DNA from 4 places in the Clostridium moutaii genome. Region 4 is predicted to be linked to each of the others. Evidence: riboswitches for the same ligand, from Rfam matches in the RefSeq annotation. Region 4 holds a riboswitch; each other region holds the start of a gene.
The links. A riboswitch is a leader RNA that binds a small molecule or an ion and turns the genes downstream of it on or off. The one in region 4 is predicted to bind thiamine pyrophosphate.

Region 1: linked by a shared signal. The riboswitch ahead of tenA (thiaminase II) and the one ahead of thiC (phosphomethylpyrimidine synthase ThiC) in region 4 are both predicted to bind thiamine pyrophosphate.
Region 2: linked by a shared signal. The riboswitch ahead of AB8U03_RS01635 (TatD family hydrolase) and the one ahead of thiC (phosphomethylpyrimidine synthase ThiC) in region 4 are both predicted to bind thiamine pyrophosphate.
Region 3: linked by a shared signal. The riboswitch ahead of AB8U03_RS11210 (thiamine-binding protein) and the one ahead of thiC (phosphomethylpyrimidine synthase ThiC) in region 4 are both predicted to bind thiamine pyrophosphate.

The regions. Positions count from the first base shown of each region.
Region 1 covers NZ_JBGEWD010000009.1:73,074-81,356, forward strand. The annotation lists gene AB8U03_RS10590 (YitT family protein) at 1-208, shown strand, start outside; gene AB8U03_RS10595 (glutaredoxin family protein) at 311-541, opposite strand; gene AB8U03_RS10600 (hypothetical protein) at 732-920, shown strand; gene AB8U03_RS10605 (ABC transporter substrate-binding protein) at 1,063-2,079, opposite strand; gene AB8U03_RS10610 (ABC transporter permease) at 2,076-2,819, opposite strand; gene AB8U03_RS10615 (ABC transporter ATP-binding protein) at 2,816-3,571, opposite strand; gene tenA (thiaminase II) at 3,574-4,233, opposite strand; TPP riboswitch at 4,314-4,425, opposite strand; gene AB8U03_RS10625 (ABC transporter ATP-binding protein) at 4,507-5,115, opposite strand; gene AB8U03_RS10630 (ABC transporter permease) at 5,166-5,915, opposite strand; gene AB8U03_RS10635 (ABC transporter substrate-binding protein) at 5,878-6,876, opposite strand; gene AB8U03_RS10640 (sugar phosphate nucleotidyltransferase) at 7,319-8,283, shown strand, end outside.
Region 2 covers NZ_JBGEWD010000001.1:300,319-308,601, forward strand. The annotation lists gene AB8U03_RS01610 (hypothetical protein) at 1-734, opposite strand, end outside; gene AB8U03_RS01615 (serine hydrolase) at 1,156-2,943, shown strand; gene AB8U03_RS01620 (ABC transporter ATP-binding protein) at 3,010-3,759, opposite strand; gene AB8U03_RS01625 (ABC transporter substrate-binding protein) at 3,728-4,732, opposite strand; gene AB8U03_RS01630 (ABC transporter permease) at 4,745-5,497, opposite strand; gene AB8U03_RS01635 (TatD family hydrolase) at 5,514-6,248, opposite strand; TPP riboswitch at 6,316-6,418, opposite strand; gene AB8U03_RS01640 (LTA synthase family protein) at 6,496-8,283, opposite strand, start outside.
Region 3 covers NZ_JBGEWD010000010.1:28,663-36,945, reverse strand. The annotation lists gene AB8U03_RS11230 (glycerophosphodiester phosphodiesterase) at 1-483, opposite strand, end outside; gene AB8U03_RS11225 (ABC transporter substrate-binding protein) at 513-1,862, opposite strand; gene AB8U03_RS11220 (carbohydrate ABC transporter permease) at 1,917-2,738, opposite strand; gene AB8U03_RS11215 (carbohydrate ABC transporter permease) at 2,771-3,685, opposite strand; TPP riboswitch at 4,053-4,152, shown strand; gene AB8U03_RS11210 (thiamine-binding protein) at 4,337-4,645, shown strand; gene thiW (energy coupling factor transporter S component ThiW) at 4,651-5,154, shown strand; tRNA gene AB8U03_RS11200 (tRNA-Thr) at 5,333-5,408, opposite strand; gene AB8U03_RS11195 (replicative DNA helicase) at 5,544-6,878, opposite strand; gene lonC (Lon family ATP-dependent protease) at 6,944-8,283, opposite strand, start outside.
Region 4 covers NZ_JBGEWD010000005.1:21,044-29,326, forward strand. The annotation lists gene ade (adenine deaminase) at 1-679, shown strand, start outside; gene ggt (gamma-glutamyltransferase) at 943-2,550, shown strand; gene AB8U03_RS06655 (carbon-nitrogen hydrolase family protein) at 2,791-3,714, opposite strand; TPP riboswitch at 3,993-4,092, shown strand; gene thiC (phosphomethylpyrimidine synthase ThiC) at 4,217-5,530, shown strand; gene pdxT (pyridoxal 5'-phosphate synthase glutaminase subunit PdxT) at 5,750-6,328, opposite strand; gene pdxS (pyridoxal 5'-phosphate synthase lyase subunit PdxS) at 6,330-7,199, opposite strand; gene AB8U03_RS06675 (M20 family metallopeptidase) at 7,727-8,283, opposite strand, start outside.

The sequences.
Region 1 (8,283 bases), on a different contig from region 4:
TCTGATCTTAACCAAATTACACGGTGGAACTACCAAAATTGAGGCAAGAGGCGGATATACAGATGACAAACGTGACATATTAATGTGTCTTGTGACAAATACGGAGCTGGTAAAACTAAAAAAATTAGTAAAAGAAGTTGATATAAATGCCCTGGTTTTAATACAGAATTCTTATGAAGCCTACGGCAAGGGATTTGGTACAGCTTAATTAATTTAAGAGAACCTTGTTCATTATATGTGAAAAGGGATGCAGGGATAAAATAATTTTTATCCCTGCATCCCTTTTCTGACTTTATAATAAATTTTATCATCAAATATTCAAAAGGCTTTCTACTTTTGATTCATTAAATCCCACAAGATATTCACCATCTATAACTATGACGGGAACTGATCTATATCCTTTTTTCATTAGTTCCTTTCTCGCATCGGCATCTGTAGTGATATTATGCTCTGTAAAATCTATATTGTTTTTTGTAAAAAACTCTTTTGCACTGTGGCAGTACTGACAGGTGCTAGTTGTAAATATGTCTACCTTACTCATAAAAACCATCTCCTTGTAACATTTACCTTTCAAATTTATAATATCACATTGATGTGTATAATTCAATAATAGTTATTAAATAATACAGAATATATTCAATAACATGAAATACAGACTCAATTTTATTAAGCTAAATATGAATAAAATCATTAATTCTTACAAAATATATTAATGGAAAGGTGGGAATGAGATGGATTTAACAACAGAAGATATGATAAAAAATAAGCTTCTTGATGTACAGGAAAATGTAAGAGACTTTCAAGAGTACTCAAAGAAAATAGATAATAAAGAAATCAATGAAAAATTTAAACAATTTGCAAAGGGATCTGCATTGGAAGCACAGGAATTGGAAAAGTTGCTTAATAAATATGGCAAATAATCTAGTTTAAATTTTTATAGAGAGAATTTAATCTCTCTATTTTTTATTCAAAGCTGCACTCTCAGTTTCTTCAAAGTTGTGGATAAATACTTATATATCCTGATCTTTAAGTACAGCTTTATCACAGCACAGTTCACAATGACTATTTATTATAATCTAGAACATTCACATAAAAATCTTCCGCATTTACATCCTTTTTTAGAAGTCCCTGTTTTTTTAACCAATCTATATTGTTCTGCCATACTCTTTTATCCTGACTTAAAAAAGGCTCATCTTTTGATTCCATTTTAGGTAAAAGTATACTGAGGCTCTTTTCCTCAACAGCTTCTTTAAGTGGGAAACTGCCTTTCTGTTGATTGTCCATGAGTATCTTCAATGATTTATCTGGATTATTTTTTGTATATTCAAATCCCTTCTGGGCGGCTTTCATAAATTTTTTGATGGTTTCGGGTTTTTCCTTGAGAGTTTTATCACTGGTTACAAATACTTCTTCATAATAATTTGGCACTCCATATTTTGAAGGATCAAAATAATTTACAGGATGATTTTCATTTTGCATCATTAAAACCTCATGATTTATAAGGCCTCCCGTAGTTGCATCCACCTTTTTAGTTACCATGGATGATAAAAGATCAAATCCTACATCCACCATTTTAACAGTGTCCGGATTTCCCCCATCCTTTTTAACCATGGTCTTTACATATTCTGTATTCAATGGATTTCCCGAATAACCTACAGTCTTTCCCTGAAGATCTTTTGGAGAATTTATATTATTTCCCTTCAAAGCTATTATGACATTAAGTGGAGTATGCACTATTGCCCCAACTGATTTTACGGGTACTCCCTGGTTAGCCCTTGCGATTACAAGATCCGGCTGATAATAGATTCCAAGCGTTGCTTTTCCTGCAGCTGGAAGAGTCAGCGGGTCTGTAGGATCTGATGGAAATTTGATATTTACCTTAAGCCCTTCTTCCTTAAAATATCCCTTTTCAATAGCTGCATATATAAAAGTATGTATGGCATTTGGATACCAGTCAAGCACCAAATCCACATTCTCCAATTTGCCATTATCGCTTTGGGATGATTTACTGCCGCATCCCGTTAAACCAACCAGCATTAAAACTGATATCATAAAAGCTAAAATTTTTATTTTTTTCACACTTCATTCCTCCCTTTTACTATTTTATTTTCAAGCACACTTATAATTTTAACCATAACCAGTGCAACTGCAGACAATATTACAATAGGGGCAAAAACTCCGGCACCATCCAGTTGTGTCATCATTCTCTTGCTGAAATATCCAAGACCAGCCTGTGCTCCCAGCCATTCACTTATAGCTGCACCTACCACACTTAGCGGGACTGCTATCTTAAGAGCAGAAAAAAAATAAGGAAGTGCTGCTGAGAACTTCAATTTTATAAATATATCCTTTTTACTGGCACCATATGTAAATAGAAGTTCCTCCATATCCCTTCTTGTTGAACGAAGCCCATCATATACATTTATTGTTATGGGGAAAAAAGTTATGAGTATGGTTACCAGTACTTTACTCCATATTCCATATCCAAACCACAGCACAAATATAGGTGCAAGTGCAGTTATGGGCACTGTCTGAGTTACAATTACAATTGGATAAAGAGCTCTCTGCACCTTTTCACTAATATTCATGGCAGCAGCAAGGAGCACTCCAAATATTATGGATATTCCAAGTCCCTCAAAAGTTACAAGAAGAGTTGCCGGAAGGTGAACCAAAAATAGAATGTCTTTCAGTTCCCATATTTTTTTTACAATTGCCGTAGGAGAGGGAAGTATATACATGGCATCTATATATCTGGCAATTCCCTCCCAGGCTGCAAAAAATAACAGGCATATTATTATGGATGATCTGTATTTTTTCACAACCTTACCCCCTTTTTCAATTCACTTATAAGCTCTCCCTTTATTTCTAACATATCAGGGCTATCAAGCATACCTCTTGTCCTGGGATAACTTAAATCCACTTTTATTTCTTTAAATTTTCTTATGGGACTTCCATCTGTTATAAATATCTTTGTTGATAAAAAGAGGGCTTCTTCTACATCATGTGTTATGAACAACACCGTTTTATTTAAATTTGACCATTTATCTAAAAGCCACTCCTGCATGGAAAGTCTTGTTATTGCATCCAGCGCACTAAAAGGTTCATCTAAAAGAAGCATATCCGCTCCTGTAAGAAGAGTTCTTGTAAAAGAAACCCTCTGACGCATGCCTCCTGATAAATCCTTCGGGTATTTATTCTTGTATTTTTCAAGTCCAAAGGCCTTAAGTATTTTTTCAGCTTCATACCTTGCTTTTTTTAAATCCTCACCTTTGATTTCAAGAGGCAGTGAAGAATTTTGAAGTATAGTTCTCCAGGGTATTAAAAGGTCATTTTGAGGCATATATCCTATGTATCCTTTTTTCAAAGCATTAATATTTCTATTTTTTAAAAATATATCTCCCTCAAAAGGCCTTTCCAATTTGCAAATAAGTCTGAACACAGTGCTTTTGCCACATCCGCTGGGACCTACTATACTTATAAATTCACCTTTATTCACAGTAAAGCTCAAATTTTTTATTATGAAATCAGGATCTTCATCATATTTAAAACTTATATTTTTAAATTCCAGCACGATTACATCCCCTTTTTATATGCCATGTTCCAAAACATTCTCTCATATTCACTGGTATTTATAAAAATTTCCTTTAATTTTTTAAATTTCTTCTCCGATATGTCCTCAGTTAGATGATCAAGCAGATCAATTATCCACTCGGTTTCCCTTTCATAATCCTCTGATGCATATCCATTTATCCACTGTCCATAAAATTCATGCTGGGCGGCACCATCTATTTTGCTCAGTTTTTTTCCAATTAAGTAATAACTCCACATACAAGCTAGAAGTGAAGTAGTCAAATCCATTAAATCACCCATCTGAGACACTGACAACATATAATTTGTATATGAAATATTTTCAATGGAAGCTCTGGTATTCTCTATATCCTTTTTCCCAATGCCAAGTCTCTTCATATAAGTCCTATGTATATTCATTTCCCCATTTAATATATTATCCACCATTTTGGAAAAGCCCCTCATCGTACTCTCCTCATTGGATTTAACCACTCCAAGAGCATATATTTTTACATAATCCAAAAGATATATATAATCTTGAATCATATAGAATTTAAATTTATCTATCTCCAAACTTCCATCTGCTATCCCTTTTATGAAAGGATGCTGATAATAAGAATCCCATATGTCCTTTACACTGTCATACAATTTTATAGATGTCTTCATATAATCCCCCTTTTTCAATTCACAATTATTTTCATAAAAAAAGGTACAACCTTCTGAAGAGGTTTGTACCTTTACTCGCTAAATTACATGTGGCCTCTTCCTACGCTGGCATTAACCAGATCAGGTATAAATAGGGTCTAAGGATTTAATCCTTACTCTCAGCCGGTAGCACCAGCCCCCCCGGGATATATAAAAGTATTTAATTTTATATATTACATAAACACCAATTATATTACTACAATAATTGAAATTAATCAATATTTCTATTGCATTTCACTCCAGCGAATAAACTATATGACCTAGCTCACTTGCTTCTTCTTTATCATGAGTTACCAGTATAATTGTTCTTTTATTTTCCCTATAAAGTGATAAAAATTTCTTTATTATGTCACCTTTTAATCTATCATCCAGGCCTTTAAAAGGTTCATCCATTAAAAGCAAATCACTTTTGTAGGCAAAGGCCCTGGCAAGTGCAACTCTTCTCTTCATACCACCGCTTAATTCTCTTGGAAATTTACTCTTGCAATTTGACAATTCCACCATGCTTAAAAATTTATTTACAGTTAAATTCACCTCAATTTTACTCATTATTGACTTCAATACAAAGGCCACATTTTCGTACACTGTAAGATGTGAAATCAATCTATCTTCCTGAAAAATGTAAGATAGCCTGCTGCTCTCCAAATCCACCTGTCCACTATAATCTTTTTCAATTCCACTTATAATATTTAAAAGAGTGGTTTTGCCACAACCTGAGGGTCCAAGTACCACTGTGATTTTGTTTTTTAGAAAGTTCACATTTAAATTTGTAAATACAGGCACTCCCCCATAGGACTTATTTAAATTTCTAATCATAACTTCATATTTATCATCATTTTCCATGCAAGCTACCTTCCTCTATACTTACGCAATTTAAATTTTCATATTAGAAATTACTTTTTTACATCTAAATAATGTTTAAATATCTTTTCAAACATAAAACTCAGTATTACAACTACAATAGTCCATGCAAACAGCTCCTGAGTTTCAAGAGTTGTTTTAGAATTTAAAAGATTTAATCCTATGGAGTAATTAGGTGTACTCAATACTTCTGACGCAACTGAAACCTTCCAGCCAATTCCAAGGCACATGAGTATACCTGACACAATATAATTTTTTATGCTTGGAAGATATATATCTTTTAATAAATATTTTTTTTTAACCTTATATACATTTGCCATCTGAATTAACTTTTCATCCACAGACTTTATTCCCTGAATTACATTTGTGTATACTATTGGAAAACATATTAGGACAGCTGTAAAAATAACCACATAAGATGAAGTAAACCAAATTAAAGCTATAATAATTATGGACATAACAGGAGTTGCCTTCATTGTAATTATAAGAGGATCTAGAATTTCTTCTATAAATTTGTTGAGACCTGCAGCTACACCAAGCACAATGCCTACAATTACAGATATCAAAATTCCTGAAATTACCCTTATTATGCTGCTAAAAACACTTTTCCAAAAATAAGCTTCTTTCATTAAAACAAATAGTGTTTTTATTACCTCAAAAGGTGATGGTAAAAGAAGTGAATTATTTATAAAAATGGAGCAAAACTCCCATATAGACAACCAGAATATTAATATAAATAATTTTTTAATTACCTTTGGTTCCACTGTAATAGAAATTCTCATCCGGTATCTTTCCCCCAACAGATTTTGGATCACTTTCATATAAAACTTCATAAAATTTTTGAAGAATTTGTTTTCCATCTTTTGCACTTATAAATACTATATTACTGTTTGGTATGGCCATCTCTGCCACTTTAGCCTTCGGAATTATGCCATCTTTTTCCATTAGTTTTCCAGCCTCTGTCTTCTTTGAATTTACAAAATTCACGGATTCCTTGTATTTATTTAAAAAGTTATCTAAATCTTTTCCCCTTTTATCTATAAAAGACTTTCTAAATACGATAGTTCCCATAGCCAGCTTACTTTGTCCATTGGAAGCTTTATCCCATTCCTTGGTTAAATCTATAGGCACCTGCAAACTACTGTCTTTCATCTTAGTTGTAGTTACAAAAGGTTCCGGCAGTACTGCTAAGTCCACTTTCTTAGCCGCTACTGCTGCTGCCAGATCACTGTGATTCATTTTATAATCAATAATTACATCTTTTCCAGGTTCCAGACCATTTTTTCTCAATATGTAATTTAATATGAATTCCGGAGTGGCTCCCTTATCACTTGAATAAATGGTTTTCCCCTTTAAATCAGCTATACTTTTCACTGCATTGCCATTTTCTACAATGTATAAAACACCTAAAGTGTTTATCCCCACAAGTTTAATTGAACCCTTTGTCTTATTATATAAAATTGATGCTAAATTTGAAGGCACCGCTGCGCCGTCCAATTCTCCATTTATAAGCTTGGATGTTATCTGATCTGGTGAATCGTACAAAGTTATGCTGTAGTTCTCTTTATCCTCCATAAGTTTTGCCATGCCCATTCCAGTAGGTCCTTTCAAAGCCGCAATTTTAATTTTTTCTTTTTTAGTCTGGGATGCAGTATTATTAGAGCTATTAGAACATCCTACCGCAAACAAGGTTGATATTATAAGTACTAGTGCCATAATAAATATACCCATTTTCTTTTTCATAAAAAATCCCCCATTTAATAATTTAGTCATACGCATATAATACCGATTTCTATTCTATTATAACATTATTTTTTTAGATTTTAATTACATTAAAGTAATTTTATATATAATTCATTGGGAGAATTATGTTGACATAATAATAATATTATACTACAATAGGTTTATTAGCAATTCATGGCAGTGAATGCTAATAATACATGGTAATTTAAAATATTCTTAATTTCACATTTGCAAATTCATATCTCAAACTGATCTTTTATTTTTTATATAGGGCTCAGCAATAGTTATAAAATATTACCTTAAAAATTATATTCATGAATATAATATAATTTCTATTTAGCATATACACAATAATTAGACCTATTTGGCAAATAACATTCTTTTTAAAATAAGAATGTTTATTCAATATAAGAAATTTAATTAACATAAGGGAGGAATCAACATGAAAGCATTACTTTTAGCTGGGGGTAAAGGTACCAGATTAAGACCTCTAACAGATAAGTTACCAAAACCCATGGTTCCAATTATGGGAAAACCGCTTATAGAAAGAGTGATAGCAAAATTAAAAGAAGCCGGAGTTACTGAAGTAGTTCTAAGTACTTGTTATAAATCGCATTACATTGAAAATTATCTGGATAATGGTTCAAAATTAGGGATAAAAATAGATTATGTTTCTGAAGATATGCCTCTTGGCACAGGGGGTGCCATAAAAAACTCCGAGAAATTTTTTGATGATACTTTTATAGTTTTGAATTCTGATATAGTAGATGATATATCCTATAGAGACTTGGTGCAATATCACAAAAAAAAGGGAGCCGCGGTTTCCATAGCTATGACAAAAGTTAAAGATCCCTCTCAATATGGGGTCATAGAATTTGATGAAAATAACTATATAAATGCCTTTAAAGAAAAACCTAAGGAGGGAGAAACAAATTCGAAATGGATAAATGCCGGAGTTTACGTGTTCGAACCAGATGTTTTTAAGGAAATACCTAAAAACAAAATAGTTTCTGTAGAAAGAGACGTTTACCCTCTACTGCTTGAAAAAAATTATAAAATGGCAGCTTATGAATACAATGACTACTGGATTGACGTCGGAACCTTAAAGAAATATATACAAGCACATGTAGATATACTCCACAGCCGATGCAATAAGTTTAAAAAAGCTAATAATCTTTCGGATATAAAAAACATAATTTTTAAAAACAACAATGTAAAAATAAATCCCCATGCAAAAATAATAGGACCGGTGTTTATAGGGAACAATTCTATTATTGGAGCTGGTGCTCAAATAGGTCCTTATGCAGTTATAGGGGACAATTGTCATATAAATCAAATGAGTAACATAAGTAGAAGTATACTTTGGGATAGAGTAAAAATAAATGAAAATGCGAATATAACAAACTC
Region 2 (8,283 bases), on a different contig from region 4:
TAACTTATCCACAACACAACAGCAAACACAATTCCTAAAGTTAAAATAGAAAGTCCATCATTATGAAAAGAAAACCAAAGTCCTGATTTTAATCCTTCCTTTATGTACAGCAGTATATTTGCAGGATAGAAAACTATACTGGCTATTATTATAAGTTTAAATTTTAAATAGGGAGCTAATCCAACTAGCAGTATCCAGATCCCCATAAATCCTATGAATAGCATAATATATCCGTATGGAAATTTACCTTTTATTCCCTTGGATGATGCATTATTTTTTAACGTCTCAACATAAATAGCCCGGGAAGTATTGGTCAGATATCCTATTTTATATTTCTTTCCCACTTCAACATCTGAAATAAAAGAGAAGATAAGCTGTTTATCTCCTATATAAACATATTCATGAATATCTTTTCTCACATTTTCTATTCTACTTACATTGCCAGTAATATAACAAAGCTCTCCTTTTATAAGCTTGGGGATATCTAAAAAATATGATCCCAGAACTCCAATAGTAATTATCATTATTATTATAACCCAAATACTTTTCCCTAAAATTTTCAAAACCTTTATCCTGCTTTTTCTACTGCTTTTGGGTTCATAGAATTCATATTTAGGGGGTCTATAATTTTTATTTACATTAAATATAATATTAGGGAAAAATGCTATAATACCTCCAACCAGTAACCCAAAAGCTATTTCAATTACAAAAGATATAACCTGAAAAATATACATCTTCTAACCACCTTGTTTTGACTATCACATATGTATTTTACTAAAATTATAAAAGAGAGTTTGTCCAAAAACAGTTATATAATCAATGCTTTTTTTATACATTCTCAAATATGGATTATTCTGCTTATATTGAAGCAATATGACTTATGCTTATAGTATATCCTGCCAGCACCACTATTTTCAAAGACTAATTTATTCCAATTATTAATTACAAAAAAACAGCCAGCAGGTTTTTCCCCGTTGGCCGTAAAAATAAAAATCAGTTTTAAATTCAAGTCTTTTATCAGCTTTTATTTTTAAGTCCTACCTTATGATATGATTTTCCCTTCAGGACTTATTATAAAAAATTCACCGAATTTAGTAATTCTCCATATTTTTATGATATGATTGTATTATCTTACTATAAAAGGAGATGATGTAAATGTTCAAAAAAGTATTTTCCTGTATACTGATATCAATTTTTCTGGCATGCTCAAGCGGAGCTGTGGCGAATGTAAAAGCCAGTACTTTAGCTGCACCTGATAAAACTGAATTTACAGTGAGCATTGATGGAAGTAGTATCCCATCAAAATATGTACAACCTTATCAGGATTCAAACTCAGTAGTTATGGTTTCCCTCAATGTGTTGTCTTTAAAATTAAATTCAAAACTGCAGATAAAAGGTGACAGTGCTGTATTAACTACTCCTGATTATACTGTAAAGCTTGAAAGCACTAATAAAAAAGTATCTGTAAACAACAAAAATATTAACTTATCCACAGCACCTGTGATTAAAAATAATTATGTTTTTGTACCCCTTGAATTCTTTAGTCAGGTGTTTGACAAAACCATAAACTGGGACAGCAGCACCAAAACAGTTAAAATATCCACTCCTTTAAAAAACACATTGAATCAAGGAGGATATTCCTACACTTCACAAAAATTAGATACCTATTTAAATACACTGCAGAACACGGATAATTTTCATGGAAGCGTACTTGTAGCCCAAAACGGAAAGATACTTCTGGACAAAGGTTACGGCAAATCGGATTTCGAGCAAAACATACAGAATGCACCGGACACCACATTTCCAATAGGTTCCATGACCAAACAGTTCACAGCCATGGCAATAATGCAGCTGGTGGAAAAGGGATTGATAAATGTAAATGATCCACTCTCCAAATATATTCCCGATTTTCCAAATGGAAATATCATAACAATAGAAAATCTTCTCACCCACAGTTCCGGAATTGTAAACTGCACCAATCTCCCTGAATTCTGGAGCATGAGTCAGGACTCTTTAAAAGATATAAACAAGGTAATAGATCTATTTAAAAATAAGCCCCTGGAATTTAAACCGGGAACCAATTTCAGCTACAGCAATTCGGGATACATTCTTTTAGGATATATAGTTACAAAGACAAGTGGAATGAGTTATGAAGATTATCTTGAAAAAAACATCTTCCAGCCGCTCAACATGAAAAATACGGGATTGAGCTACAAGGGCACTGAAAAAATATATTCTTCTACAGGTTACAGCGGTTATCTGGACGTCTATCCTGTAAGCGACGAAGCAACACTGAATGGATCCTACGGTGCAGGATGCCTGTATTCCAGTACAGAAGACCTTTATAAATGGGACAGGGCTCTTTATACTGAAAAGCTGGTAAAGAAATCCACTCTGGAAAATATATTTTCAAATCATATAGCCATGACACCCTCCGGCCCCTACTACGGTTACGGCTGGATGCTCGCAAGTGGAAAATACGGAAAGGAAATATACCACGGTGGAAATACAGTTGGATTTACAAGCAATATAGCCAGGTATCCGGACAAGGATCTCACTATAATTATTCTCAGCAATATAGGTTATTACAATATAAATCCTCTAAATGATACTCTGGCAGATATAGCCCTTGGCGGAAGCTATGAACTTCCAAAGGCAAAGCAGATAGTTAATGTGGACAGCAAAACCCTTGATAAATATGTGGGTAATTATAAGCTTCAGGGAAATCTCGGAAATGTCTCCATAACAACTGATGGAAAAAATCTCTATTTTGAACAGAACAGCAGCGGTGAAAAATATGAATTGTTTCCTCAGTCACAAAATGAATTTTTTCTGAGAATAGCGGATGTAAGTCTCAAATTCAACATTGACAGTAAAAATGCAGTTACAGGACTTGAATTATACCAGCTGGGATTTGATGTACACGCTGACAGATCGGAATAAGAAGGGACAAACAGGGGTCTGACCCCCTTACAGAAAATGTAAGTGGGCCAGACCCTAACTTGTCCTCTAAAGCAATTTCAAAATATCTTCTTTCATCTTCAAAAGTTTCTGTGAAAACAGCCTGTTTTCTCTGTCGTCCCTGTTAAAATCCACTGCTATCTCTTTTTTCACCCTCCCTGGTTTTGAAGAGAGTACATATATTCTGTCTGAAAGCACAATGGCCTCCTCAATGTCATGAGTTACAAAGAGTATACTCCTGCCAAGCTTCTCCCTCATGCTTAAAATCCATTTCTGCATCTTTCCTCTGGTTATGGAATCAAGCGCGCCAAAGGGCTCATCTAAAAGCATCACTTCCCTGGAAGAGAGAAAAGTTCTCAAAAAACTGGCCCTCTGTCTCATTCCACCTGAAAGCTCATAAGGATATTTATTTTCATAGCCGCCCAGCCCAAATATGTGAATGTATCTTTTTGCATCTTTTCTCGACTGTTTCTTATCCCTTCCCTTTATGTCAAGGGGCAGCACCACATTTGAAAGTACAGTCTTCCAGGGCAGGAGTAAATCCTTCTGCTGCATGTACCCTATATCATCCTTTACAAAAACCCTGCCTGTGTCTTCATGTATGAATCCCGTTATTATGTTGAAAAGTGTACTTTTTCCACAACCGCTGGGTCCAAGGATGGAGACAAATTCTCCTTTTTCAAGATACAGGGATATATCTTGAAGTATTGTTTTGTCTTCAAACCTCTTGCACACATTTTCAAGTTCAATCATTACTTCATCACTGTTATTTTGGCAGGAATTCGTTTGTGAATGCATCACTTGTATTTAACTCCTTTTTTATAAGACCTTTGTCCTTTAAAAATTTGGCATAACGCTGCCATACTTCGGATTTCATAACTCCCCATCTAGGTGCATCCGCCACATACTGCTTAGCCATATATTGTTGACTTTGCACAGCAAGATTTTTGTCTATCTCAGGTGCATATTTCAAAAGTATATCTGCACTTTCCTCAGGGTGCTTTATAGAGTATTCATATCCTTTTGCAGTAGCTGCCAGGAATTTTTTTACCTTTTCGGGATTTTTGCTTATAATCTTGTCACTGCTTATAAGAATAGGTGTATAGTAGTCAAGAGCCGGATCCAGATCTTTAACAGGTATATAATCCAAATCTTCACCTTTCAACTTTGCCTGAATTCCAGTCCATCCTTCAAAAATCCATGCAAAATCTATATTCTTTTTTGTAGCTGCAAAGAAATCGTCATTTCCAATATTCACTATTTTAACCTTGCTGAAGTCCCCTCCGTCTTTCTCCATGACAGCTTTAAGTACTGCTTCTTCAGAAGGCGATCCCCAGCCTCCGTATACTTTTCCTTCAAAATCCTTGGGAGTTTTTATGTTCTTGCTTTTAGGTGCGGCAAAACCTGACGTATTGTGCTGAATTATAGTGGCAATAGCCTTTACAGGAAGAGGATTGTCACTTGTAAGTGCATAGGTGACATCCTCCTGATAACTGACTCCGAAATCACCTTTCCCAGCTGCTATGAGATTTGTGACGCTTCCCTCGGAAGGCTGAACTATTTTGACATCCAGTCCTTCATCCTTATAATATCCTTTATTCAAGGCCACATACAATCCAGTATGATTTGTATTCGGAGTCCAGTCCAATATTACAGTTGTCTTGTCTAAGGAATTTGATGTTTCCTTTTTATCATTTGTCCCGCATCCGTCCAATGCCAGTACGATTGTAAAAATAGCCAGTATTAAAAATATAAATCTGCTTTTTTTCATTATTATCCCCTCTTATTTCCAATGTATTATTTTTTTGCCTATAAAGTCTATCATATAGATTATTGCAATGCTCACTGCAACAATAACCAGAATTGAGGCAAATACCTTGTCCAGCTGATAGGCGTTTTTGGCCCTCACCATGTATACACCTATTCCGCTGTCTCCCCCCAGCCATTCACCTATAATTGCAGCCATTATCATGTAAGTTGCGGCAATCTTCAAACCTGAAAAAAAGTTGACCAGAGCATAGGGAAGTTTTAGATGGTAAAATATCTGTAATTTTGATGCCTTCATATTATGGAACAGATTTATGTAGTCCATGTCTATTTTTTCAAGACCATCTACAAGGCTTACAACTATGGGAAAAAAGCATACCGTTATTACAACTATTATCTTGGGAAGTGCTCCAAATCCGAACCATATTATAAAAAGCGGTGCTATGGCTATAGTGGGAACTGTCTGGGATATTAATAAAATAGGATAAAGTGATTTTTTGACCACATGAAAACTGTCCATTATTATAGCCAGTACAAAAGAAAATACTATGGATATGAAAAATCCTATAAAGGATTCATAAAGCGTGGTTTCCGTATTTTCCATTATATTTTTAAAGTCCGAAGCAAGAGTCTTTATAATATCCCATGGAGAAGGAAGAATATAAGGCTGTATATACTGAAAGCTCACTATTATCTGCCATAAAACCACAACTGCTGCTATGGTAACTACCGGGTATATCTTATCTTGAATATTTTCTGATTTTTTCATTTTAAACACCTTAAATTCATAATTTAAATCTGTTAAAATTGCTGGATATTTTGTCTTTAACCTCTTCATATTGAGTCCCTTTTATACTGGAGATCTTTTTTACAATATTTTCAACTTCACAGGGGTATCCATACTCTTTATTCACCCATTCAAGAGAAGTGGGTCCGTCTGTTTCGGTCAATATTCTATCCATGGGAAGAATCTTCACTATTTCATCTGTAAGCCTGGAATACCCTATATCAACACTTATGGTAAAATAGCATCCCAATTTTAAAAGTTCTTTAAGAGTATCCACCTTTCCGCTGTACCAGTGAATTATAGGTGTTCTCAATTTATAACTTCTTATATATTCCAGTATTTTTTCTTCCGCTCCCTTGGTGTGAATATTTACTATCTTGTCATAGTATTTTGCCCTGTCCAGAAAGTATTCAAATACCCTGCCCATTTTGGGATATTTTTCACTCTCCAAAACCCAATAATAATCAAGACCTATCTCTCCTATGGCCCTGCACTCCTTGACATAACCGTCAAAGCCATCAAGATCACCGCAATTTTTATATGCTTCCCAGGGGTGTATTCCAAAACAGGGTATTATATTTTCATTTTCTGCACTTATCTTTTTTGTGAAAATATAACTTTTCAGATCCATGGAACATCCCAAAGTCACGATATCATCTTTTTCTATGATATCAAGTGCTTTTTTTAAGTTCTTGCCATAAAAATCCATGTGATTGTGAGCATCAACAAACATCTAAATTATCCCCCTATAAAACTTTGACAAAAAATAAAAGCACTATTTATAAATAGTGCTTCAGGATACGAATTGTAAAGCGGTTTCCCTACGTCGGAGTTACCCGAATCAGGTTCAAAGGGTTAAAGCTTTCACTTTTCTCAGCCGTCACGGCACCCCTGACACTACAGACAATATTAGATTTATTACATTATTATATTATCACTTATTTATAAATATGTAAATATTTTATGTACACATTCACAATTTATTTATCCAATTTGTCAATTGCATCATGTTTTAGTATATAATCGGAATATCCAAGCTGATTTAACACATCCTCCTCATCCTTCTTAAGGCTGCTGTTTTCAGGTATCCTTTTTCCGGTCTTGACATTGTAGTACACATCATCCTGGGAGGAATAATAATAATTTTTATCTATAAAAGAACCATTTCTAAATATAATCCTCTGACTATTGGGATTGAAAAGATCTTTCCCAAACATATCTTTTCCGGGAAGATCAAATAAATTACATACTGTAAGGTATATGTCCATTTCACCCCCATAGGTATTATTCACACCTTTTACCGATTCATCGGGAAAATGTATGAGAAGAGGCACTTTCTGAAGTTTTTCCCAGTTCACATCAGAAGTAGAACTCATATTTAAAAATTTGAACAGCTGCTGCTCTTTGTCCTTAGGTATTGCATAATGGTCACCATAAAGCATTACAACTGAATTTTTCAGTGTTCCATTTTCATCAAGTTTATCCAAAAACATTCCCAGCTGCTCATCTGTATAATGTATGGCCTGCAGATAATTTCCAATAAGACTTCCTTTTAAATTTCCCACATCAAAATTACCATATTTATCCACAGCATCGTAGGGGAAATGACTTGTGAGTGTTATTAAGAAAGCATAATAGGGTGATTTCATATTGTTCAATTTTACAAGTGACTGATTTAAAAAAGATTTATCACTTAATCCCAGCCCTATGGATTCATCTTGCCTATAACTTTTTTCACCGTAAAAATCATCAAATCCAAAGCGTTTGTACATTATATCCCTGTTCCAGAAATTTTCCCTAAAGCCATGAAATGCTGCTGTACTGTAGCCATTGTTTTTGAAGTTTTCAGGCATTGCCTGGAATTTATTTCCTGAATATAGAAAATAAACTGCTCCCGCAGGAGCTGGATACATGGAATTATTGGTCATGAACTCTGCATCGGAAGTACCTCCTGCAGCTACCTGATAGTAAAAATTATCAAAATACTCGGATCTCTTCACCCACCTGTTTAAATTTGGAGTTATCTCCTGTCCATTTATGGAAGCATTTATTACAAATTCCTGAAGAGCTTCCACCTGTATCATTATCAAATTTTTTCCCTTTACAGATCCCTTTAAGTTTTTATTATCCGATTTGTTTTTATCCATAAAATCATCTATGGTATCAACTTTTTCTTTAGAAATAGGTGCCAATTTAGTTATATTGGCAGAAATTGAATTGTAAATATCCAGACAGTGGTAATTTAAAATACCTAGTTTTCTGGTTATGTATACCTTATTGTACATTGTACTCAAAAGTCGTGGCTGCTCCTTGGACAGATTATAAAAGCTTTTAAAATCCGTCAATACCCCCAAAAAAAGAAGTACTACAAGCACTGATATCCTGTAACTTATGGAAATATCAGTTTTTCTGCTTCTAACACACTTATTTATAAACGGCACTATAAATATAACATCAAAAAAGTACAGAAAGTCTTTAAAATTCATCAAATCTGCCACACTGGATTTTACTGCACCCAATTGAAATCCGCTTATAAGTACAGGCAGGGATATAATATCCTTAAAATATCTAAAATAAATCAAATCGCTTACTATAAAAGAACTGATTATGATGTTCAATATATAGAGCATTTTTGAACGTACTTTTGTTTTAAAAATAAAGGATATGGAAACAATAATAATTACCGAGGCAATAGTTGGAATAAAAAGTGATTCAGTTTTTATATATCCTGTTTCCAAATGCCTGCCATATACTAATATTTTAAAAGT
Region 3 (8,283 bases), on a different contig from region 4:
AGCTGTTCCATATAATAATCCTGTTTTTATACTATTGTCATACTGCTTCACTTTTTGCATAGACTTATGATTAAAAGAAGATATTATCACATTTTTTTCTAGTTTATACTGGTATATCTTATCTATCGTATTTTTTTCTAAATTATTGTAATGAATAATATCATTTTTAAGTTCAAGATTTAAAAGCAGATCCTTATCCTTCACATAACTTAACAGCTCATCCAAACTGGGAATTTTTTCTCCTTCTCCAGCATTAAATTTCCTTATTTCTTCATAAGTATGGTTCCTTATAAACCCACTTCCATTTGTAGTTCTATCTATAGTTTCATCATGACATATAACTATAACACCGTCTTTTGTTACATGCAGATCCGTTTCTATTCCATCTGCACCTGCCTCTGCTGCCTTCTTAAAAGACAGCATTGTATTCTCAGGATACAATCCGCTAAAACCCCTGTGCGCAATATTCAAAGTTTTAATCATACTTCTAATCGCCTCTTTGTTCTTATATATTATTTCTTATTATCCTGATTATATTTTTGGATAGTCGAATTTATGCTGTCCGCTGAATTTTTTACAGCCTGTTCAGCAGATTGCTTGTTTTGAAGCATTTGCTCTATATTGGATTCAACAGTCTGCCTTGCCTCAGGAAATACTGACATAAGTGCTCCTTTAGCTGTTTTAGGTGACGCATGAAGCTGATCTATAGCAGTTTGAAACTGTGGTTTTTTCTTTAAATTATCCTTCATAAGTTGTACATCATAGGCTTTTTTAGTTACAGGAAAATATCCTGTCTGCGTAGCCCAATAAGCCTGTTCATCAGGTGATACCATATATTTTATAAATTCCCAGGTTGCCTTTTCTTTTGCACTGTCTTTACTGTCAAGCGCCCATAATGAAGCCCCACCTATTGAAACACCTCCATCCTGTGTTCCATCAAAGGATGGTAAAAATCCAGTTCCAACCTGAAATCTTCCTCCAACACCGCTCAGTACAGCTGATAAATCCGCTGTGGATTCAATATACATAGCGGTTTTACCTGCTATAAATGCATTTTCCGTATCATCTTCATTTCTTCCAAAATTGCCTGCATTACCAGATTCAACTAATTTCTGCCATTCATTTAGCACTTTTAATCCTGAACCATTTTTATCAAATTCTACAGCTGTTGGAGCTTTTTCCCTTCCATTGCCGTTATTTGCATAATTTTGTCCCTGCTTAATTATAAATTGTTCAAAAAACCAACCGTATATAGCCATTGAATATCCATATTGGGTAACTTTTCCAGAGCCATCCTTTTTAGTTAATTTTGCTGCTGCACTTTCAAGCTCTGAAAATGTCTTAGGTGGATTATTGGGATCCAATCCTGCTGCTTTAAAAGCATCTTTATTGTAGTATAGTATAGGAGTTGATGAATTAAAGGGCATTGAATACAATTTATTATTTACAGTATAATATCCTTCTATATTTGGTTCCAAATTTGATGTATCATATTTTTCACTGTCTATAAAATCCTGCATCGGTTTGACCCACCCGCTGTCTATCATAAATCTGGTACCTATATCATAGGTTTGCATGACATCAGGTCCATTTTTTGTTCTTTCTGCACTTTTCAATTTATTTATAGCTTCATCATATTTTCCCTGATATTGTGCATTAACCTTGATATTCTTGTGAGAACTGTTGAAGTCATTTACCATCTTTGTAAGTGCCTGACCATTTTTGCCGGACATTGAATGCCAGAATGTAATCTGTACAGGTTTGCTGCCGCCTGAAGCCTGACCTCCACTATTGACACAACCAGTTAAGGCACCTACTGCCATCAATGAAACCATTAATAAACTTATAAATTTCTTTTTCATTATCTTTCTCCCCTCAAAGTTGATTACTTGCATGTAATTTATATAAGTTCATAATTAGCCTTTTACTGCACCGGATGTCATTCCTTCTATGAGCTGTTTCTGACCAAATATGAAAATTATAATTGAAGGCATTAGTACCATTATAATACCAGCCATTATCAATCCAAAAGACTGATTTTCAGAAAACTGCAGCATGCTTATACCTATCTGCACAGTTCTGCTGCTATCTTTGCTGGTTACAAGCAGCGGCCAGAGATACTGATTCCATGTAACTAAAAAAGTGTACACACCAAGAGATCCTATAATAGGTCTTGACATTGGAAACACTATTCTAGTAAAAAACTTGAAGCTGTTGCAACCATCTATTTTTGCAGCCTCGTAAAGTTCTCTGGGAAAAGTAAGATAATACTGCCTCATCATAAATATTCCCATAGCAGCACTTAAATACGGAATGATAAGTGCTTTATAGCTGTCCAGCCATCCAAAAGATCCAACGGTCAAATAATTGGATATCATAATGGATTCCGCCGGTATCATCATAGTTGCAATAATGATTATAAATAATATTTTTTTACCCCTAAAGTTAAAAAATGAAAATGCAAAAGCCGCTAAACACGATGTTGCAACTTGTCCTACAGTTACTCCTAAAGATACGATAAAACTGTTGATTATAAATTTTATTATAGGTGCTGCATTTAGTGCATCTATATAATTTTGAAAATATAATTTTTTAGGTATCAGTTTCGGAGGATAGGAAAATATCTGATCGGGGGGCATAAAGCTAATAGCTAAAGCATATAAAATAGGAGATATTGCTATCAAACCAAATACTGTGTTTACTATATAAAGGACTGTTTTATTTATACTTTTTTTCATATATTATACCTTCCCATATTTATTTTTAGTTTCTATTTATAAAACACCTTTTTATCCTCATATCTGAATTGAATTAATGTTATTACAAGCATCAATAAAAACAAAATTATTGATTCCGCACTTGCTATGCCAAACCTGTTGTTAAAAAACGCATTTCTATAAATAGAATAGACAAGTACATTGGTAGCTTCCCCAGGTCCCCCCAGTGTCATTATATTTATCTGTCCAAAGGTTTGAAATCCATTTATAATATTGATAATCAGTACAAAAAAAAGTGTAGGTGAAAGGCATGGCAATATTATATTTTTTAATTGTTGAAAATAACTTGCTCCATCTATAGATGCACTTTCCATTAACTTCTTCGGAATATTTTTAAGCCCAGAAGTTATAAAAATAAAATTTATACAACTGTTGAGCCATATGCCAACTATGGAAACTGCAATAAATCCCCAGAACGGGCTCGTAAGCCATCCTATATTCCTTTTAAACAAAAAATTTATAAACCCTATACTTGGATTAAATAGAAGCATCCATATTATTGCAGCTGATGCGGAAGACACTGCCATAGGCATGGCATACATAGTGCTGAATAACCCTTTGAATTTTAATTTGTTGTTACATACAAGTGCTAACATCAGTCCAATTAATATAGACGGTATTGTAGTCACAATGACATATTTGAAAGTGACAATCACGCTATTAATAAAAGAAGGATCTTTAAATAAATCAACATAATTAGATAATCCAGCAAAAGAACTTGTCTCTCCCTGGGCATTTGTATTAAATAAACTTAAATATATAGTTTTGAAAAATGGGAAATAAGTAAATCCTATAAATATGCCTATGCAAGGGATAATATATAAATATGGTTCCAAAATATTTATAATTTTTTTCTTTTCAACAGTTTTATTTTGAGTTAAATTCATCTGTTGTGCTGCTTTTTCCATTTAGATACCTCCATTAATTTTATTTACAAATATATACTACCCCACCAATATTAATAAAGGTTTATATTATGGTTAAATATATTTAACAAATACTTATGCAGTATGATCATAAACTTTTATATATAAAAATACCCACTATAACCAGTGGGTGACCTTTAACATCTTCTTCTGCATTCCTTTTATTGTTTTAAATTGAAATTTAGATCTGTCAAGCTGAGCATACATTAATAGATATCACGTTTTATAGGAAATGAATCTCCATCTTTTCATATCACATTTAAAGAATTAGATAAAAATTTACCATTTTAAATACCTTTACAGGTATTGTCTTCCCAGCAAATTAGTGGTATAATTAAATAAAATTTAATAGTAGTTACAGGGGGACTAATATAGTTGAGAAGGATTAAAAACCTGACCCTTAGAACCTGTCAGTTAATACTGTCGTAGGAAGTCAAAACATAATTCTGATATTGGAATCAAGCTGTTTTAATCTATACGATTAGAACAGCTTTTTATAATATTAAACAAAATAAATAGCACTACATAACTTTTATGCAAATTTAAAAAGCATGAAAAGGGGTACACCACCGCGGGCGTATTTACTTTTTATGCTTTTTTTATTTATAAATAATATCTAGGAGGATTGATAAAATGAATGCAAGTGTAGCAATTCAGGTATTGCCAAAAGTAGAGGGTGAAGATGTAATCTCCATTGTGGACAAAGTTATTGCCTATATCAAGAGTACCGGTTTGAACATATTCGTAGGCCCTTTTGAAACCACAATTGAAGGTGATTATGACCAGCTCATGGATATAGTAAAAAGGTGTCAGATCATCTGTATAGAACAGGGGGCACCAAGTGTAATGTCCTACATTAAAATAAGCTACAACCCAGAAGGTGTCTGGAGTATTGAGAAAAAGACGAAAAAACATCATCCTGAAATGAATGGAGGCAAGTAAACAAAATGAAAAAATCCATTATCAAAAAGGAAGTTTTTACAGCACTGCTGGCAAGTATATCCTACGTACTCAGTACTTTTGTATCCTTTCCAAGAATGGCTCCATTTCAACACTTTGCAAATGTCATAGGTGCAGTTTTTCTGGGACCCCTCTGGGGATTCAATTGTGCTCTTATGACAGGACTTATGAGAATGATATTAAACGGAAGCACAATTTTGGCTGTAATAGGAGCTGTAGTAGGGGCATTTCTTTCAGGACTGCTGTACAAAAAATTTCATAAATTCATCTGGGCAGTAGTGGGAGAAGTAATTGGAACAGGAATTTTAAGTGCAATCATTTCATACCCATTTATGAGAGCTTTTTACGGACTTCCCAAAACTTCAGTCTTCACTTATATCCCCTTTTTCATTCCCGCATCCCTAATGGGAGCAACTTTAGGGTATATACTTCTAAAGGCACTTGATAAATCAAAGGTGCTTCCATATTTAAAGTCTCTTGTAAATAACTAAACAATCCTTTTTTAACATGGGCATTCATAAAACTAGCTTAAGTAAAGCTAGTTTTATTTTAGTCAAACTATTTTAGTTCAAAGGTCCCTTCTGGAATCGGAGGGAATTACCTTTAAATAAAAGCCTAGAAAAATATTGCAAAAACAACGGCTGTAGAAATTACAGCCGTTGTTTTATCTGGTGCTCCCAGCAGGAGTCGAACCTGTGACCTACTGATTACGAATCAGTTGCTCTACCAACTGAGCTATAGGAGCAAAGACACATTATTATTTTAATACAAATCCTGATTATAATCAAATATAAATTAATTTATTTTATAATATTATTGTCCACAAATAAGTATCAAAACAATAAGTCATTATGAATAATTTTTATAATGACTTATTGTTTTATTCCTGATGAATTACATCAAGATTTCCAAATTTACTGAACTGCCCCATCCATGCCAGTTTTACAGTACCTGTAGGACCATTTCTCTGTTTTGAAATAATACATTCTGCTACATTTTTTTCTTCTGTTTCTTTATTATAGTACTCATCTCTATATAAAAACATGACTATATCTGCATCTTGTTCTATTGAACCAGACTCTCTTAGATCTGAAAGCATGGGTCTGTGATCTGTCCTTGCCTCAGGGGCACGGGATAACTGAGATAATGCAATAACCGGACACTGCATCTCCTTGGCAAGAGCTTTAATTGATCTGGATATTTCCGATACTTCCTGTTGTCTATTTTCTGAACTTCTTCCTCCACTCATAAGTTGAAGATAGTCCACAACTATAATGTCTATACCCTGTTCTATTTTCAATCTCCTGCATTTAGATCTCATTTCCATAATTGATATACCCGCCGTATCGTCTATAAATATCTTTGATGCAGCCAGAGGTCCTGAAACCCTGGCTATATTTTCCCAATCTTTATCTTCTAGATCTCCAGTTCTAAGCTTTAGCATATCTATATGAGCCTCCGAACATAATAATTTATATGCCAGTTGCTCTTTTGACATTTCAAGAGAAAATATAGCTACCTTTTTTCCTTCTCTTAAAGCTGCATATTCCGCTATGTTCAATGCAAAAGTTGTTTTACCCATAGAAGGTCTTGCTGCCACCAAAACCATGTCTCCCTTTTGAAAACCGGAAGTTTTAGCATCCAATTCTCTAAATCCTGAAGCTATCCCTGTAGTTTCTCCTTTATTATTAAATAATCTTTCTATTTCTAAAAATCCTCTTTCAAGCACAGCATTCATGGATTCAAAATCTGAAGTCTTCATATTATTGGATAAATCAAATATAGATTTTTCAGCCATATCGATAGTTTTTTCTACATCATCCTGACCATTATAGCTTTCTTCTATTATTTTTGTAGAAGCTTTAATGAGCTTTCTAAGAGTAGATTTATCCTTTATAATTTTTATATAAGATTGCAAATTAACTGTGGACACGATGGATCCACTTAGTTCACTTATATAAGTTATTCCACCTGCGGCCTCAAGTTTAGATTTTGATTTTAAATTTTCTGTTAATGTTATTATATCTACAGCTACATCCTTTTTATATAGATCAAGTATGGATTCAAATATAACTTTATGGGCATCTTTATAAAAATCCTCAATTTTTAAAACTTGTATAGATTCAACTATGGCAGTTTTATCAATGAGCATCGAACCAATTACACTTTGTTCAGCTTCTATATTATGAGGTATGCTTTTAAAAGGTACATCCATGGAAACTTCACTCCTCAGCTTTTAATAATAAGTAAATTTATTTAGCTCTCTAATACCCATAATATCTACTTGAATACTATTTTTATAAGTTCTTCAATATTGGATATGACTTTGACCTTTATATCCTCAATATCCGCAGGTACTTCTTTTAAATTTTCTTCAGGCACCAATATAGTTTTTATTCCATTTCTTTTTGCACCATAAATCTTTTCAAAAATACCTCCTACAGGCTTTATATTACCTCTTAAGGATATTTCTCCTGTCACAGCTACATCCTGTCTTAAAGGTTTATCCAAAAGGGAGCTTATGATGCATGCCGTAATAGCAGCTCCTGCTGAAGGGCCGTCAATCTTCCCTCCTCCTATTATATTTACATGGATATCATAATCGCTTATATCTTTATCAGTAATCTTTCTTATGACTGAAGCGGCGTTAAACACTGAATCCTTTGCCATACTTCCTGCTGTATCGTTGAACCTTACAATTCCCTTTCCACTTTCCTTAGCCTTAAATGCCACTGATTCTATTTCTATAGTAGAACCTACATACCCCATTACACCCAATCCATAAATATGTCCTACCTCATATTTTTTCTTTGAAGTCACTTCCTCAAAAGAAACAAGTCTGCTTATGGATATAACTTTTTTTAAATCATCTACTGAGATGCTGATTTCATCTTTTAAGTCCCTGACTCCGCTATTATAAAGTACATAACCATAAGCATCTGATAATATGTTAACGGCTTTTCTTCCTTCAATAGTATATTTACTTATGAGCTCGGATACACCATCTTCAATTTCTATATGGAGCTTCACAGCTGCATTTTCTACTATTTTTTTTATATCTTTTGCAGAAAGAGGTTCAAAATAAACTTCAGTACATCTAGATCTGAGAGCAGGATTTATTTCACTGGGATCCTTAGTTGTAGCTCCTATAAGCAAGAAATCTGCTGGAGCTCCCTTTTCAAATAAATATTTTATATACTTGGGAATATTTTCATCATCAGGATCATAATATGAAGATGAAAATTCAACTCTCTTATCTTCCAGTACTTTTAAAAGCTTGTTTTGAAGCATTTCATCCAGTTCCCCTATTTCATCAATAAAAAGTACTCCTCCGTGTGCTTCTGTAACAAGTCCCAATTTGGGCTCTGGTATTCCAACTTCCGCCAGATCTCTTTTTGTGCCCTGATATATAGGATCATGTACAGAACCTAGAAGAGGATTTGTAATTTCTCTAGGATCCCACCTTAAAGTACTACCATCCACTTCCACAAATTTTGCATCCTTGCTAAAAGGTGTAAACTTCAACTTTTTAGCTTCTTCCAGTGCAATTCTAGCAGCTGTAGTCTTGCCCACTCCTGGTGGTCCATATAAAATTATATGCTGTGGATATGGTGATGCTA
Region 4 (8,283 bases):
ATCTGGATATGTTGTGGATGACGATTATCTATCTTTATTTCAATATGAAGTTAAAGAACCAGAGATGTTGAATACAGTTATTTTTAAACCTATAACTAAAGAAAAATTAGTATTAAAAAGGGAAAAGAAAAATCATGTAATGGAAATTGTAAAAGAACAATTGACAACGGAACATCTTTTTGAAGAAATTCCAGGCAAAGGAGATGTTTTTATACCAAATGGGGAATACACCAAACTCTGTGTGGTGGAGCGGCATGGAAAAACTGATCATGTAGCTGTGGCCCCATTAAAGGGATTTGGAATAAAAAATGGAGCAATCGCAACTACAGTATCTCATGATTCCCATAATATTATAGCTGCGGGTGATAATGATGAAGATATTATGATCGCGGTGAATTATTTAAGGAAATTGCAGGGAGGATATGTCATTGCCTCCGATGGAAAAGTAATTGAAAGCCTTCCTCTTCCTATTGGAGGGTTGATTAGCAATTTATCAAGCAGTGCAGTGCAGAAAAAGACAAAAACAATGATTGGCATTGCCAGAGAAATGGGAGTAAATCAGGGAATTGATCCTTTTATCACACTGTCTTTCATGGCACTTCCCGTTATTCCAAAAATTCGTCTTACAGATAAAGGGTTGCTTGATGTGGAGAAAATTCAATTGATAAGACAAGGTTAACCTTTGGACTTGTATTTTAAAGCTTTATATTTTTAATAATATTTTTAATTTACATTATAAATATTATGTAAATTAAAAATAAATATAAACCAAAAAGCCTACCAAATAAAATCATTATAAAAGAACCCTGAATAATAATCCAAGGTTTTACAAACGGAATAATACTTTATAATAGAGATATTAAATTTTATTTTTTATATATTGTATGCAGTTATAAAGCTAAAGTTACAAATTAAATATAGAAATGTTTTGGAGGAGATATTATGATATTTAATGCCTTATATAATCCATATAAAACAACAAGACAGGCCTCTTATGGGAAAAATGGAATGGTAGCCACATCTCAGTCTTTTGCAGCAGAAGCCGGATTCGAGATTTTAAAAAATGGAGGAAATGCAGTAGATGCTGCCATTGCTACAGCAGCTGCTTTAACGGTATGCGAGCCAACTTCCAATGGAATTGGAGGAGATGCTTTTGCAATAGTGTACCATAATGGAAAACTTTACGGATTAAATTCCAGCGGACCATCTCCAAAAGGTATATCCATAGATATTTTAAAAAATAGAGGATATAAGGAAATGCCGAGGTTCGGCTGGGCTCCTGTAAATGTTCCGGGGATTCCTGCTGCCTGGTCAGAACTTTGGAAAAACTTTGGAAAACTTTCCTTTGAAAAGCTTTTAGAACCTGCTGTAAGATATGCAGAAGGTGGGTATCCCGTCACACCTACTGTAGGATGTCTTTGGGAAAAATCATATAGGGAGTTTAAACAAAATTTAAAGGACAATGAATTTAAATATTGGTTTCAAACTTTTGCACCTAAGGGAAGAGCACCTAAAATAGGAGAAATAGTAACTTTAAAGGATCATGCAAGAACATTAAAGATCATAGCTGAAACTGTGGGAGAAGCCTTTTACAGGGGAGAACTGGCTGAAAAGATAGACAAGTTTTCAAGGGACACCGGTGGGTACATAAGAAAAGAAGATTTGGAAAAATACCGGCCTCAGTGGGTAAAGCCCATAAGCATTAATTACAGGGGATACGACGTATATGAAATACCTCCTAATGGTCAGGGTATAACTGTTTTAATGGCATTGAACATATTAAAAGGATTTGAATTTAGAGAAAGAGACTCTGAAGACAGGTATCATAGGCAGATGGAAGCAGTAAAATTGGCTTTTGAAGATTCTTTAAAATATGTTACCGATGCGGAAAAGATGAAAATCAATATAAAGGATTTATTATCGGAATCTTATGCAGAAGAAAGGCGAAAGAAAATAGGAGAAACTGCTTTTATGCCCGAAGTGGATAAAAGTATGAAGGGAGGTACCGTTTATCTTGCTACTGCAGATGGTGAGGGAAACATGGTATCTTATATACAGAGCAATTACATGGGGTTTGGTTCAGGATTAGTTGTGCCAGGAACAGGTATCGCCCTACACAATAGGGGAAATAATTTTTCATTTAATCCTGAACATATAAATGCCCTGGAGCCTGAAAAGAGGCCTTATCATACCATAATTCCCGGATTTTTAATGAAAGATAATAATCCAGTGGGTCCCTTTGGAGTTATGGGAGCATTTATGCAGCCTCAGGGGCATGTTCAGGTATTGATGAATTCTATTGATTTTGGACTAAATCCTCAGGCGGCATTGGATGCACCCAGGTGGCTCTGGACTTATGGAAAGGATATAAGCCTTGAACAGCAGTTTCCTTCTTATCTGGCAGCAGATCTATATACAAGGGGGCATAATGTAAATTATGATATTGATACCGGTGTATTTGGAAGAGGGCAGATAATATGGAAAAATGAAAATGGAGTTTTGGTTGGTGGAACAGATTGGAGAGGTGATGGTACTGTATATTCCTGGTAGGAATAATATCAGCAGCTGTGTCATATATTGAAAAGTATATACTATATAATGTAAACACAAGAGCCTACTATAATTAATCATAAAATTTAAAGTAGACTCTTATATTTTAAAAGGATTATTTATGCTTGTGCAGAAAGCATAAACAACTTCACTTTGGCCATGAGAATCTACAAAGTTCATTCCCTGATAGTAGGTATACTTATGTCTTTAATAATTTTTATTTTAGCATGTGCTTTAGATTTAGTTTTCATGAATAACAAGTTCTAGAACATCTGGGCGTGAATAATGGCCTGTTCCATCAAATTCCATACGGCTAAGTGGAACCTGCTCCATATCGATGTCTACATAAATAATTTCTTCCTTATCCCATACAGGTTCTGTGACGTAATGTCCAAATGGATCGACAATGCAGCTACCGCCAGTAAGAACACCGTCTGGTAATTTTGCTATTTCATCCGGACAATGGAAGATATCAGGATACATATCTTTTGTCACATATTGATTGACATTAATTACATAACAGTGTCCTTCTATTGCTATGTGACGTATTGTGGTTTGCCATTCTTCATTGTTGTTTGTGTTAGGTGCAAGATAAAGTGTAACTCCTTTCATATAAAGAGCTACACGTGCCAAAGGCATATAGTTTTCCCAACAGATCAAACTACCCATATTTCCCCAGGGAGTATCAATGATAGGAAAGGCACCTTCATTACCGTCACCCCAGATGAAGCGCTCTGCACCGGTTGGTTTTAATTTACGATGCTTGCCGACAAGCTTTCCTTCCGGTGAGAAAAACAGATTAGTACAATAAAGGGTACAATTATTGATATCTCTTTCTGTGATACCAAGACTGACATAGGCATGTACCTGACCGGCTGCTTTGGCGATGCGGTCTGTATCAGCACTTGGTACAATGACAGAATTGTCGTAATAAACTTTCCAGTCTTTTCTACCCTCCTCGGTACGACTGCCTACGGTAAAGCCAAAGGTTATTCCATATGGATAGCAAGGAACAAAAGATTCCGGAAAGACAATCAGATTGGCACCTTGCTTTCCGGCTTCAAGAATTTCCTGAACAACTTTATCAATGGTTGCATCCTTATTAAACAGAACAGGTGCTGCCTGTATAAGAGCAACTTTACAATCTTTTTCTAATTGTTTCATAATAATACCTCCTATTTTTTAATAATTATAGCATATAAACTAAAGGATTACACTGCTTCTGTGCCTCTTATAAGTGATTTTGTTATAGATTAACAAGATATTCATACTGCTTTTATTTGGTAATGAAATTCTTAACTTTTGAATCAAGCTAAAATTTCTCAATCTAATGCTCAAGTTTAGTATGTATAATTCTTCTAAGTTAATATAAACTTGACAAATATAGAATATTATTTCATAATTTATATAAAATAATAAAGTATTTATAAAATTAAATATTATATCTATTGCAGGGGTGCTTAAATGCTGAGATGAAAAAAATTCGATCCCTTTGAACCTGATCCAGTTAATACTAGCGAAGGAAGCAATTATTAAATAACTTCTTTACATTTTTTGTGTAGAAGTTTGTGAAGCTAATTTTATTGAGCATGTATGCAATAGATATATTGTATGCATGCTTTTATTATTTAAAATTTTAATTTATAAGGATAAGGAGAGGTATAAGATGAATTATACAACACAGATGGATGCAGCTAGAAAAGGTATAGTAACAAAAGAAATGAAAACAGTAGCTGAAAAAGAAAATATGGATATAGAAAAATTGATGAAATTAGTTGCAAGGGGAAAGGTGGTTATACCAGCTAATAAGAACCATAAGAATTTGAACGCTGAAGGTGTAGGTAAAGGATTAAAAACCAAAATAAATGTAAATCTTGGAATTTCTAAAGACTGTAATAATATAGAAGAAGAAATTAAAAAGGTAAAACTTGCTATTGATATGAAGGCTGAAGCAATAATGGATTTAAGCTGTTTTGGTAAAACTCAAGAATTTAGAAAGAAAATAGTTGATATATATTTTGGTATGATTGGAACAGTTCCTATGTATGATGCTGTTGGATTTTATGACAAAGAATTAAAGGATTTGACTGCAGAAGATTTGTTAAATGTTGTAGAAACTCATGCGAAAGATGGTGTAGACTTTATGACTATCCATGCAGGTATAAATAGGGAAACAGCAAACATCTTCAAGAGAAATCCAAGACTGACTAACTTGGTATCAAGAGGTGGAACTCTGCTTTTTGCGTGGATGCAGTTAAATAATAAAGAAAATCCATTCTATCAGCATTTTGATAAAGTACTAGATATATGTGAAAAGTATGATGTAACTATAAGCTTAGGAGATGCATGTCGTTCAGGTTCAATTTGCGATTCTACAGATGCAAGTCAAATTAAAGAGTTAATGACTTTGGGAGAACTTGCAAAAAAAGCATGGGATAGAAATGTACAGGTTATGATAGAAGGTCCAGGGCATATGGCACTAAATGAAATACAAACTAATATGATGCTTGAAAAGAAACTATGCTATGATGCTCCATTTTATGTACTTGGACCTATAGTTACGGATGTAGCACCAGGTTATGATCATATTACAAGCGCTATAGGAGGAGCTATTGCAGCATCTAGTGGAGCAGATTTTTTGTGCTATGTAACACCAGCAGAACATTTAAGACTACCTGATTTAGATGATGTAAAAGAAGGAATAATTGCCACTAAAATAGCTGCTCATGCAGCTGATATTGCAAAGGGAATTAAAAATGCAAGGAAATGGGATAATGAAATGAGTAAAGCAAGGAGAAATCTTGACTGGAATAAAATGTTTGATATTGCTATAGATCCTGAAAAAGCAAAAAAATATAGAGAAAGTTCAAAACCTGAGGATGAAAAAACCTGTACTATGTGTGGAAAAATGTGTGCAGTTAGAAATATGAATAAAATAATGAATGGGAAGAACATAAACATTCTAAGAGATGATGATTAGATGATTGATATTGATAAATTTAAAGAAGAATATGGAGAATACTGTCTAATTTAATAATGAAAGTGTAAAGAATTTTGGGACTGTAATTAAATTTGTGTAAATTCAAATTTGATTACAGTCTTTTTAAATGCACAAATGGTAATAATATCCATAGATATACTCTAGAAGCAATGAACCTCAATCAAAAATTCTTATGTCAACAACATGAAAACTCCGATCCTATTTGTAATTATTATTGCACATATTAATAAAGTATTTATGAAATTGAAGGTTATCAGTTAACTCAGGGTGGAAGGAGGTTGCTAACATATTAAACTGTCTTACGGCCACAATGTTTTCATTAACTTTACATAATACATGTACATCATCATTCACTTTAGTTATATAAGGAGCCCTGATAAATACCAATGGTATTTTTTCGGTGCAAACTTCATTTATTTTTTTTTGTATTAAAAAGCTATTGATTTGACTTCCGTAAGCATTTCTTTTAACAGTTATATCCATTACCTGCATATGCCTTACCACATCATTTTCAATATTTTTTGCAAGAAGTATCATTCCGGCACAGGTTCCCCATACAGGAAAACCATTTATTATTTTTTCTTTGAGTTTATCAAGAAGACCTGTTTTCTTTAGTAATTTACCAATAGTTGTACTTTCCCCGCCTGGAAGAATAATTCCATCCAAATTCTCCAGTTCTTCAGGTTTTCTTACTTCAATCGTTTCACAATCAAGGTCTTTTAAATGATTAATATGCTCTATTACTCCACCTTGAAGTGCAAGTACACCTATTCTCATTTTACCAGCCTCTTTCTTCAAATCTGTTAGTTAATTCACTGCAGTTTATACCAACCATTGGTTCTCCAAGATTTTCTGATACTTCAGCAATAATTTTAGGATCATTATAGTATGTTGTTGCCATAACTATTGCTTTAGCTCTCTTTTCTGGATCTCCTGACTTAAATATCCCAGAACCAACAAACACTCCTTCAGCTCCTAGCTTCATCATAAGTGCTGCATCAGCAGGTGTAGCTACTCCTCCTGCAGCAAAGTTAACTACTGGAAGCTTTCCGTTTTCCCAAACAAACTCTATTAGATTAAAAGGAGCTCCAAATTCCTTAGCTATAGTCATTAACTCATCTTTTGGTGAATTTTTAACTCTTCTTATATCATCCATTATGCATCTCATATGAGTAACAGCTTGAACTACATCTCCAGTACCAGCTTCTCCTTTAGTTCTTATCATAGCTGCTCCTTCACCGATTCTTCTTAAAGCTTCACCTAAGTTTCTTGCACCACATACAAAAGGAACATTAAAGCTTGTTTTGTCTACGTGATATTTATTATCAGCAGGAGTTAGAACTTCGCTTTCATCTATAAAATCAATTCCAATAGTCTCTAGTATTTCAGCTTCAACAAAATGTCCTATTCTGACCTTTGCCATAACCGGAATAGATACTGCTGCTTTTATCTCTTTTATCATCTTCGGATCAGACATTCTTGAAACTCCACCCTCTTTTCTTATATCTGCAGGTACTCTTTCAAGTGCCATAACTGCACAGGCTCCTGCTTTTTCAGCAATTATAGCCTGTTCAACATTTACTACATCCATAATTACTCCGCCTTTAAGCATCTGCGCCAAGTTTTTATTTAATTCATATTTTGACATAAATACAACTCCTCATTTATTAATTTTTTTAAATGATTATATCATGTACATTACAAAGTTCAAATGTAACGATACAATCATTTAAAAATGCCCCTCATCTCGGATAGATTTTTAACCATTATTTTTTCCATTAATTCTATTAGATTGAATAAGTTTAAGGCTTAATCTCGTTAAACTTAGATTTAGTAAAAAAAGATGTTCAATCTGAACATCTTTTTTGATGTATTTATTAATTTTAATGGGAAATGTCGCGAAGCAGTAGAGTTTTATGCAGAAGTTTTTGAAACAGAAAAGCAGTAAATTATGTCATTTTGAGATACTCCAGCTGATTCAGAATTTACTATTCCGAATGAAGCAAAAAATTTAGTTACTACTAAAATTATGACGGCATGACAGAAAAAATTATTATCTTTAAAGTGACTAACTAAAAACAATAAACTATATTTATAGGGTTTAAGTAGTATAATTGAAAGACAGAAATTACTACAGAATTATATCCTATAGTAATTTCTGATCCATGGACTTTATTAAGAATGTTGCCTATTGAATTCTTCCTTAATTGCAGTAAGCTTGTTTTTATCTGTCAGCAGAGTGAGCCCTGTGAGAGCCAGTGCTTTAATTCCAATTAACAGAGCTTCATCACCTTGTTTTGATATTGCCGCCTCACGAAATTCAGGAGTATGTCCTACTAGTTTGTCATCACCGATTTTTATATGGGGGTGAATAGTCGGAACAACATGGCTTACATTACCTGCATCCGTGGAACCAAGGCCTTCAGGTATTTTATTATCCAAATTAATTCCAAGTAATTTAAGATTGTCTGCAAATACTTCATCAAATTTACTATTTAGTAGGAAATTATCTATTTCATTTTGAAAAAAGCTTATGTTGACTTTAGAACCGGTGATTAAAGCTGCACCTTTGGCAATATTTATAATCTTTTTTGTGACCTCATCACAAGTACTTCTTTCAGCAGCGCGTATAAAGAATTTGGCCTTAGCATAATCGGGAACAATATTTGGCGCATATCCTCCATCAGTTATAATGCCATGTATTCTCACATCACTTGTGACATGCTGTCTTA